Regions from separate parts of the Pseudoalteromonas sp. B131b genome, predicted to be linked through region 2. Evidence: predicted binding sites of a transcription regulator. Region 2 holds the regulator's gene; each other region holds the start of a gene.

Region 1 (3,286 bases), 1.7 Mb from region 2:
GTATTGATGATGACGGCCTATGCCACGATTGATGATGCTGTTGAAGCTATGCGTTTAGGTGCTATTGATTATATGGCTAAACCATTTGCACCTGAAGTGCTGCTAAATATGGTGAGTCGCTATTTGCCTGAAAAAGCGAAAGAGACAGATGGCCCTATTGTTGCCGACCCTAGTAGCATTCAATTACTCGAACTTGCAAGTAAAGTTGCACGCTCTGATGCGAGTGTAATGGTGCTCGGGCCTAGTGGTTCAGGTAAAGAAGTGCTCGCGCGTTATATTCACGATAAATCGAGTCGATGCAATGAACTCTTTGTTGCTATAAATTGTGCTGCGATCCCTGAAAATATGCTTGAGGCCACTTTATTTGGTTACGAAAAGGGGGCGTTTACAGGTGCTATTCAAGCATGCCCTGGTAAATTTGAACAAGCGCAAGGCGGAACAATTTTACTAGATGAAATCACTGAAATGGATTTAGGATTACAGGCAAAGCTACTACGAGTGCTACAAGAGCGGGAAGTAGAGCGTTTAGGTGCTCGTAAGACAATCCAACTAGATGTTCGTGTGTTAGCAACGAGTAATCGTGACTTAAAAGAAGCGGTCGCTAAGAACCAATTTAGAGAGGACTTATATTACCGACTTAATGTTTTTCCATTAATGTGGCGACCTCTTTGCCAGCGCCCTGGTGATATAATTATACTCGCAAAGCATTTAATAGAACGCCATATAAATAAAAGTAAAGAGCCTATGGCCTACTTAGATAAAGCAGCAGAGCAAAAACTACTTGCTCATGCATGGCCTGGTAATGTTCGTGAACTGGATAACGTAATTCAGCGAGCACTGATACTACGAAGTGGTAATACAATAAATGAACATGCTATTTTTATCGAAAACTCAGTAGCAAGCGATTTTGTAATTACACCAACTGAAGTGTTGGAAACAGTAACGGCAAACGAAGCTATAAATAGCTTAAGCACGGCATATTACGATGAAAAAGTGCCTATGGCTGGTGAGCCAAAGCAAGATTTACTTGCGGTTGACACGGGGAGCTATAAAGATGAACTTAAAGACAAAGAGCATAGTATTATTTTAGAAACATTAGCCCGCTGTCAAGGTAAGCGCAAAGATGTAGCAGAAACATTAGGTATTAGCCCTCGAACATTACGTTATAAGCTAGCGCAAATGCGCGATTTAGGTATTTCACTTCCTGCATAATCCCTCTAAACCCCAAATTTAATTAATTTAATTTGGGGTTGTCAAAACTCTGACTCATAAGTAATTCTTAACCATTTGTTTTTAAATGACTTTTAGTTGGCATGCTTTGTGCTTTGTTATATTTATAAGCTTAACTGCATTGTCAGAGAAAAATTATGAAAATTCAAAATAGCGCTGTCTTTCAAGAAATGCAATCAATGGCCCTTGAAGCTGGCCGTAGTAATCAAATTAATAAATTGCCAACTCAAGTACAGTCTACTTCTACTGCACAATTTGGCGATATGCTAAGTAATGCACTAAATACAGTGCATGAGTTACAACAAGATACAGGCCAAAAAGTAAAAGCAGTTGAAATGGGTGACCGAAGTGTATCGCTTGCTGAGGCGATGATTGCTTCTCAGAAATCTTCGGTTGCATTTGAAGCTACAGTACAGGTTCGTAATAAACTTGTAGAAGCTTACAAAGAAATCATGAACATGCCTGTCTAACTAGGTAGTGGAGAATTATCGTGGCGCAATCTAACCAATCTACAGACCTTGCACTTGCTGGTGGTGATATCGACCAAAGTGATAGTGATGATCAACAAGAACAGAAATCAGGCTATTTAAGTGCTTTAAATGGTACTGATGTATTACGCCAAGTGACACTGGTTATAGCTCTGGCTATTTGTTTGGCTATTGCCATTTTTATCATTATTTGGGCACGTCAGCCAGATATGCGCCCATTGGGTAAAATGCAAACAGAAGAGTTAATTCAAACCCTCGATTTTTTAGATGCACAAAAGATAGAATATCAACTTGATGGTAATGTCGTATCGGTTGATGAAAGTGAATATCAAAATATAAAATTATTAATGACTCGCGAAGGGTTAGACCAAGGACCTACTTCGGGATCAGATATTATCATGCAAGATATGGGGTTTGGGGTTAGTCAGCGCCTTGAACGTGAGCGCCTCAAACATGGTAGAGAGCAGCAATTAGCACGTACTATAGAAGAGCTTAATAATATTACTCGTGCGAAAGTATTGCTTGCGATACCAAAAGAGAACGTATTTGCGCGCAGAGAGAAAAGCCATCTGCCACCGTTGTGCTAACACTTAAACGTGGGCGCTCTCTTAATGGTGAAGAGATAGACTCTGTTGTTGATATGATTGCTTCAGCAGTACAAGGCTTAGAGCCAGCTAGGGTGACTGTTACAGATCAAAATGGTCGCTTATTAAATTCAGGTTCGCAAAGCTCATTAGCAGCACGTTCTCGTAAAGAGTACGACTTAGAACGTAAACGAGAACAAGAATATTTAGAAAAAATAGACAGCATTCTAATACCTGTCGTAGGGCTTGCAAATTACACAGCCCAAGTTGATTTAAGTATGGACTTTAGTGCGATAGAAGAAACACAAAAACGCTACAATCCAGATTTACCAGCAGTGAGAAGTGAAACCACATTTGAAGAAAATAACATAGGCGGTTTAGCCGTTGGTATTCCAGGTGCGCTTACGAATCAGCCTCCACTAAACTCGAATATTCCAGAAGTAGCAGGACAAGGTGGTGCAGGAACAGGTACTTCGCCAACTCGTAATCACAAAGAATCTACGCGAAACTATGAGCTTGATACTACTATTTCGCATAAACGCCAGCAAACGGGGGTAATACGTAGAATAAGTGTATCGGTTGCTGTTGATTATATTCCAAAAGTGGGTGAAAACGGCGAAACGACCATGACACCACGATCAGTGGAGGCATTGTCAAATATTCGTCGTTTATTACAAGGCGGTGTAGGGTTTGATATGCAGCGTGGCGATGCACTTGAAGTGGTAACAGTGCCATTTGTGCGTGAAACGACAGGTTTAGACCTTGAAGTCCCAATGTGGGAGCAAGATTGGTTTGTGAAGTATGTGCGTCTTGGTTTAGGTGCCTTAGTAATTATTGTTCTTATTATGGCCGTAGTTAAGCCAATGCTAAAACGTCTAATTTACCCAGATAATACTTTGGAAGAGTATGATGAAGATGCATTGAGTTCAGGGGTTGATATTGGTGACAGTACACTTGATATGCTAAATAAAGACTTTGATTCTG
Region 2 (3,286 bases):
GTTTTAATTCTGGCTCCCAATGTGGGTTCGGTAAAAAGCGTGCATCAAAGACATAATCAGCTTCCTTAGGAATGCCGTGTTTAAAGCCAAATGACTCAAAAGTAACAATGAGTTGTTTATCTTTTTTACCCAGAATTTTTTCACGAATTGATTCAGCAAGTTGATGAACACTTAAATCACTCGTGTCGATCATATAGTCAGCGCGAGTAGTGAGAACATCGAGTAGTTCTTTTTCTTTTTTTATAGCTAAATCAAGAGGTAATGAGTCAACTGATAACGGGTGTAGACGGCGAGTCTCAGAAAAACGTTTAATTAATGTTTGATCCTCACTGTCTAGATAAAACAGAGTCGGTTTAGCAAAGCCAGGTAAGTATTCAAGGATATCGTTAAATTCATCTTGCTCTTTTGGTAAATTACGGACATCAATACTAACTGCAATTTTGTCGTAGTTATCAGATACACTTCTCACTAAAGAAGGTAGCAGATTAATTGGAATATTATCTACGCAATAATAACCTAAATCTTCAACTACGCGTAAAGCAACCGATTTTCCAGAACCGGAACGGCCACTTATGATAATTAATTCCATTTATCACCCATTATGTTAATTACGATTGTTCTACAATAACTTGATACAGTTCAGTATCTGATTTTGCGCTGCGTAACTGTTTACAAAAATCTTTATTATTTAGTTTATCAGCTATCGTTGCGAGCGTCTTTAAGTGCTGCTGGTTATCGCCATCAGGTACGATGAGAGCAACAAATATATCAACAGGGCGATTATCTATTGCATCAAAATTAATAGGTGTTTCGCTTACTAATACGAGTGCTAAAGGCTCTTCTGCACCGCTCATTCGCCCATGAGGGATTGCAATACCTCTTCCTATACCAGTGCTTCCCAGTTTTTCTCTATTCATTAAGGCGCTGAGAATATCTTGTTGAGAAAGATATGGAAGCTTGTCATGAGCAAGTTGACTGATGAACTCTAAAATTCTTTTTTTACTATTAAAAAGGACCGCAGCTCTGCTGCAGTCCTGGCATATAAGTGAACTTAATTTCATAATATTAGTGTCGAGCAAGCTTCTCTTTGTGTTTAATAACTTGGCGATCGAGCTTGTCAATCAGCGAGTCAATGGCGGCGTACATATCTTGATGTTCAGTAGAGGCAAATAACTCAGCTCCACTTACATGAATCGTTGCCTCAGCTTTTTGGTTTGATTTTTCTATATCAAGAATGACATGAACATTATTAATATGATCTGAGTGTCTTTCTAGCTTCGCAAATTTGGTATTTACATAATCTCTTAATGAATCAGTTACTTCTACGTGACGACCAGTTAAGTTTAGTTGCATAAGCATTACCCTCTTTGTTTAGCGTCTTAAATCAAACTTTTTCGCTGATTTGACGGTGGAATAGCTAGAGATTCGCGATACTTTGCGATTGTACGTCTCGCTACTTTTATTCCTTGCTCAGCTAATATATCTGCAATTTTACTATCACTCAATGGTTTTGCTGAGTTTTCTGCTGCGATTAATTTTTTAATGAGAGCGCGTATTGCTGTTGATGAGCATTCGCCTCCATTTTCAGTACTTACATGGCTTGAGAAAAAATATTTAAGCTCAAAAATACCGCGAGGTGTATGCATATATTTTTGAGTTGTTACGCGTGAAATAGTTGATTCGTGCATTTCGACCATTTCTGCTACATCATTTAAAACCATTGGTTTCATGGCTTCTGGGCCATGCTCAAAAAAACCTTGTTGTTGCTTAACAATACAATTAGTTACTTTTAATAGTGTATCGTTTCTACTTTCTAAACTTTTAATAAACCATTTAGCTTCTTGTAGATGCGAGCGAATAAACTGGCTATCACCACTTGATTTAACGGTGCGTGACATTGCTGCATATTGGCTGTTGACTCTGATTTTAGGCATGCTATCTGGGTTTAGTTCAACAACCCAGCGACCTTTTATTTTTTTCACCGATACATCAGGAATTACATACTCAGATTCTTCTCTAACTATAGTATCCGCCGGTTTTGGGCTAAGAGTATGTATTAAAGTCATTATTTCTTTAAGCTCTTCTTCTTTGAGCTTTGTTTTTTTCATTAATGTACGATAGTCGCGAGCAGCTAATAGATCAATGTGCTCGGTTAAAATCATTTTTGTTTCATTAATATAGGGTGTTTCTTTATCGTATTGGTTCAGCTGAATACATAAGCATTCTTGTAAACTACGTGCTGCAATACCAACAGGGTCAAACAATTGAATTCTTTTTAAAACAGCTTCTATTTCGTCAAGTTCAACTTCGTTGTCTTCTTCGTTCTCTTGATTAAAACTTTCTAAAATTTCTTCGCAGCTCAGTGTTAAAATACCCGAATCATCGACGGCTTCAACAATCGCAATCGCAATCGCTTCATCGGTAGGACTAAAGGGAGTCAGTTGTAGTTGCCACATTAGGTATTCATGGAGCGTTTCAGTTGAGGAGCCTTGGTATATAGATTCATCTTCAGGCATTGGTCCTGATGATGATGCTGGGGCTGCGCTCATATATTCATCCCAACTAACATCCATAGCCATTTCATCACTTAGCGTATCTTTAGCAAGTGCTTCACCACTGTCTTGCTCATATTCGCTCGGAACATCATCAGCATTTGCGCTAACAGTGACATCGTCGTTATCTGCTTTTTGCTCGTTTTTACCAGCAGAATCTTCGGCGTAATCTTGCTCTTCAACCTCTAATAGGGGGTTGCTGTCGAGTGCTTCTTGTATTTCTTGCTGGAGATCCAATGTACTGAGTTGCAACAGGCGAATTGCTTGTTGCAGCTGTGGAGTCATTGTAAGTTGCTGGCCCATGCGCAGCTGTAATGATTGCCTCATGTATCTCTAACAATCCTTTTATGTTGTTATAATTAATACTAGCAGATGCTTAAAGACATGGCGTAAATGTTACAGCCTAAATTGCTCGCCTAAATAAACATCACGTACTGTTTTATCGTTTAATACGTGTTCTGGAGTGCCTGATGCAATTAACTCACCATGAGAAACTATGTAGGCTTTTTCGCAAACATCAAGAGTTTCTCTTACATTATGGTCGGTAATTAACACACCAATACCACGATTTTTAAGATGTTCTATTATTTTCTTTATATCTAACACTGAAATAGGGTCAACACCAGCAAAAGGCTCATCAAGCAATATAAATTTAGGATCAGCGGCTAGTGCTCGCGCTATTTCAACTCGGCGACGCTCGCCTCCTGATAATGCCATACCTTGGCTATCACGAA
Region 3 (3,286 bases), 2.5 Mb from region 2:
GTGTCTTTAAAGCCCCAATTAAGTAATGTTGCAAGCCATTCACGCTCTACCGGTTGGAAAGAACATTTACCCGTTTTTAACCAACGTTTAGCATTTACTTCACCAATACCAATATCTAAATCGGTAGGTGATATGTTGATATCGCCCATAACAATTATATCTTGATCGGGTGTATGGTTTGTTTCAAGGTGAGTCATCAAGTCAATATAGAACTGGCGTTTATAAGGGAATTTAGTTTCGTGATTGATATTATCGCCTTGCGGGAAATAACCATTCATTACGGTTAAATCACGACCGTTTTCTTGCTCTACAGTAACGCTTATCATGCGTTTTTGCGATTCCTCTGTATCGGTAGCAAATCCTTTTAAGACCGATTTAGGCTCTTTCTTGCATAACATAGCCACACCATAATGTGCCTTTTGACCATGGTAATAAACGTGGTATCCCATTTTTTGCACATCTTCTAGTGGGAACGCCTCATCATGAACCTTAATCTCTTGCAGTCCAATTACGTCTGGTTGATGTTTATCGATAATTGCTTGTAATTGATGAAGACGAGCACGCAGACCATTGATATTGAAAGAAATCACTTTCATTGAATTTACCTTAAAATTGGTTCTATTTAATGCACCAAATTGTATCAGTATTTACGCGTACATAACATGACTGAAATGGAGAAAATCGCTGCATAATTGTTGACCAAATGGTGCTTAAAGTTTAAACATTGTTAATGCTATATTAATTTGTTAAATAAATAAAAAATTCAATTGATATCTAAAAAGCAGGTTATATAATGCGCGAAATCACTCAATAAGCTCGTTCAAATAGGATCTCACATGAAAACACAACTAATTTTAGCTGCAGCACTTTTAGCATCAACTACGGTCTCGGCACAAAGTAATTCGTATTTTAGTAAAGATAATAAAATAGAATCTAAATTGTGTGTATTAAGTGCCAATGAAGGCTTTTCTGCCGCTCGTAAAGAAGCAGCCCAGCATGGTGTGTTTTTATCACGCTTTTCACAAAGTATTTTGTGTAATGGCGAAGATATTCGTGATATTGCTAAAAAAGGAACAACTGCTGAAGTGATTAAAACTAAAGTTGAGGTGTTTGCTAAAGACACTCAACAAGAAACACAACTATGTATGACTGCTTTAAAACAAGGTCTAGCGCCAGTTCGTCAAAAAATCGGTAATTTAAACTCTCTAAAGTGTAATGGTCAAAAAGTAACTGATTTTGTAAAACGTTATCAAAATGCGGCTATTTAATAACACAAAGATTTGAAAAGCATGCCCAGTATATTTATATATACTGGGCTTTTTTTGCAAAAATTACAAAGCACTTTGCAAAGTTTTCAGATATAACTTATTGAAATTGTTCATTAAATACTCTATTTATTTGTAACTATTTGATTTTAATTAGTTAACTAACATTGGCATCCGAATTGTATTAGCTAAAGTGACATTTATTTAATTACAAGGACACGTCTTATGAAAAAGTTAACATTAGCAACAACAATTTTAGCATCTTTGAGCCTCGCGGCTTGTTCTTCAAATCAAGGCCTTGAGAAAATAGACAGTGATTTTGCAAGCCTGGACAACGACAGCGATGGCTACATTTCAAAAGTCGAAGCGGATGATGATAGCATCTGGGAGCATTTTTCGAATATTGATACCAATATGGATAATGAAATTAGCCGTAAAGAATTTAACGCCTACATGCAGCTTAATGCAGGTAAAGTGGCGACTGATAGCGACGTAAGTGAATCAGCGTTTAAAGCTGAAATAGCTAAGTTTGATAAAATTGAGAGTAGTTTTTCAAGTTTAGATAATGATAGCAACGGTTATATTTCGATTGCTGAAGGCAACGATGATGATATTTCAAATCATTTTGGTTATATGGATGAAAACCAAGATAAGCGCATCAGTAAAAGCGAGTTTATGGGTTACATTAAAAAATACGGTAACGCAGTAGCTGAAGATGATGCATTAGAAGCCATTAAACATAGCTAATATTTGTTGTTTTAAAGAGTAAATTATAAGCCAGTGATAATCACTGGCTTTTTTGTGTTTAAAATCTAGTTATTTAGTAGATATATTTTCCTAGTTTGGTGTTGTTCTGTCATAATAGATGGCTGTGTATTTTTATTTGTTAAGAGTGTGTATGGCGGGTCGGCGAATTAGTGATGAACAACTAGTTGAGATCATTGAAGCAGCTATTTTTGTTGCAGATAAGCCTGTTAGTAAGCGCCACCTTAAAGACGTAGTATTAATAGATTTAGCTATTTCTATGGCGCGAATAAACGGCGCAATAGATACTATACAAGAACATTTTCAAACTCGTGGTATTCGTCTAGTCGAAGTTGGCAGTGGTTATCGCTTTCAGGCATGTAGCAGTTTAAGCCCTTGGTTAAATAATTTGTGGCAAGAACGTGCGCCTAAGTATTCACGTGCTTTACTGGAAACATTATCGCTTATTGCATACAGGCAGCCCATTACACGTGGCGAAATTGAGCAAGTAAGGGGAGTTACTACGGGTTCGAATATTATAAAAACCCTACTCGAAAGAGAGTGGGTTAAAGTGGTAGGGCATAAAGAGGTTCCGGGTAAACCGGCTTTATATGCAACTACTAAACAATTTTTAGATTATTTTTCGTTAACAGGTTTAGATAATTTACCGGCGCTGCCAACAGAGCAGCAAAGTAAAATTAACCAGTTATTAAGTGATCCTTCTGTGAGAGAACCATCCGAATGAGTATACAAGGTGAAAAGTTACAAAAAGTCCTAGCCCGTGCAGGCGTAGGCTCGCGCCGTGAAATGGAAAAATACATTGATGCAAACCGCGTTAGTGTAAACGGTAAAGTGGCAAAGTTAGGCGACCGTGTTGAGGAAACAGACTTAATTCGTGTTGACGGACACACTGTAAAAATTGAAGAAAAAGCAGATAGAATTTGTCGTGTAATTATGTATAACAAACCAGAAGGTGAGCTAAGTACACGTAAAGATCCAGAAGGGCGTCGTACTGTATTTGACCGACTTCCTCGTATTGATGGCGATCGTTGGATTGCAGTAGGCCGCTTAGACGTTAATACATCAGGTTTGATGCTGTTTACTAATGATGGTGAGTTAGCAAACCGTTTAATGCACCCAAGTTATGAAGTAGAACGTGAATACTCTGCACGTGTATTTGGTGAAGTAACCAACGAAACGGTTAAAAACCTACTACGTGGTGTTGAGCTTGAAGATGGCCCAGCCAAATTCACGACTGTAACCCCAATGGGTGGCGA

What was found. Region 2 encodes sigma-54, which starts transcription at its own class of promoters, with help from an activator protein. Its sites were predicted from a motif close to GTTGGCACGNNNNTNGNNT; they were not measured.
Region 1: a site for sigma-54 is predicted at 1,308-1,326, ahead of fliE (flagellar hook-basal body complex protein FliE). Genes of this name have one in related genera too.
Region 3: a site for sigma-54 is predicted at 1,432-1,450, ahead of P4S65_RS12425 (EF-hand domain-containing protein). Genes of this name have one in related genera too.

The regions. Positions count from the first base shown of each region.
Region 1 covers NZ_JARLUZ010000001.1:1,959,148-1,962,433, forward strand. The annotation lists gene P4S65_RS08910 (sigma-54-dependent transcriptional regulator) at 1-1,212, shown strand, start outside; gene fliE (flagellar hook-basal body complex protein FliE) at 1,368-1,700, shown strand; partial or broken gene fliF (flagellar basal-body MS-ring/collar protein FliF) at 1,721-3,286, shown strand, end outside.
Region 2 covers NZ_JARLUZ010000001.1:212,193-215,478, reverse strand. The annotation lists gene rapZ (RNase adapter RapZ) at 1-589, opposite strand, end outside; gene ptsN (PTS IIA-like nitrogen regulatory protein PtsN) at 609-1,061, opposite strand; gene hpf (ribosome hibernation promoting factor) at 1,066-1,353, opposite strand; gene P4S65_RS01055 (RNA polymerase factor sigma-54) at 1,380-2,879, opposite strand; gene lptB (LPS export ABC transporter ATP-binding protein) at 2,949-3,286, opposite strand, start outside.
Region 3 covers NZ_JARLUZ010000001.1:2,668,420-2,671,705, forward strand. The annotation lists gene xthA (exodeoxyribonuclease III) at 1-596, opposite strand, end outside; gene P4S65_RS12420 (hypothetical protein) at 837-1,268, shown strand; gene P4S65_RS12425 (EF-hand domain-containing protein) at 1,491-2,012, shown strand; gene scpB (SMC-Scp complex subunit ScpB) at 2,164-2,754, shown strand; gene rluB (23S rRNA pseudouridine(2605) synthase RluB) at 2,751-3,286, shown strand, end outside.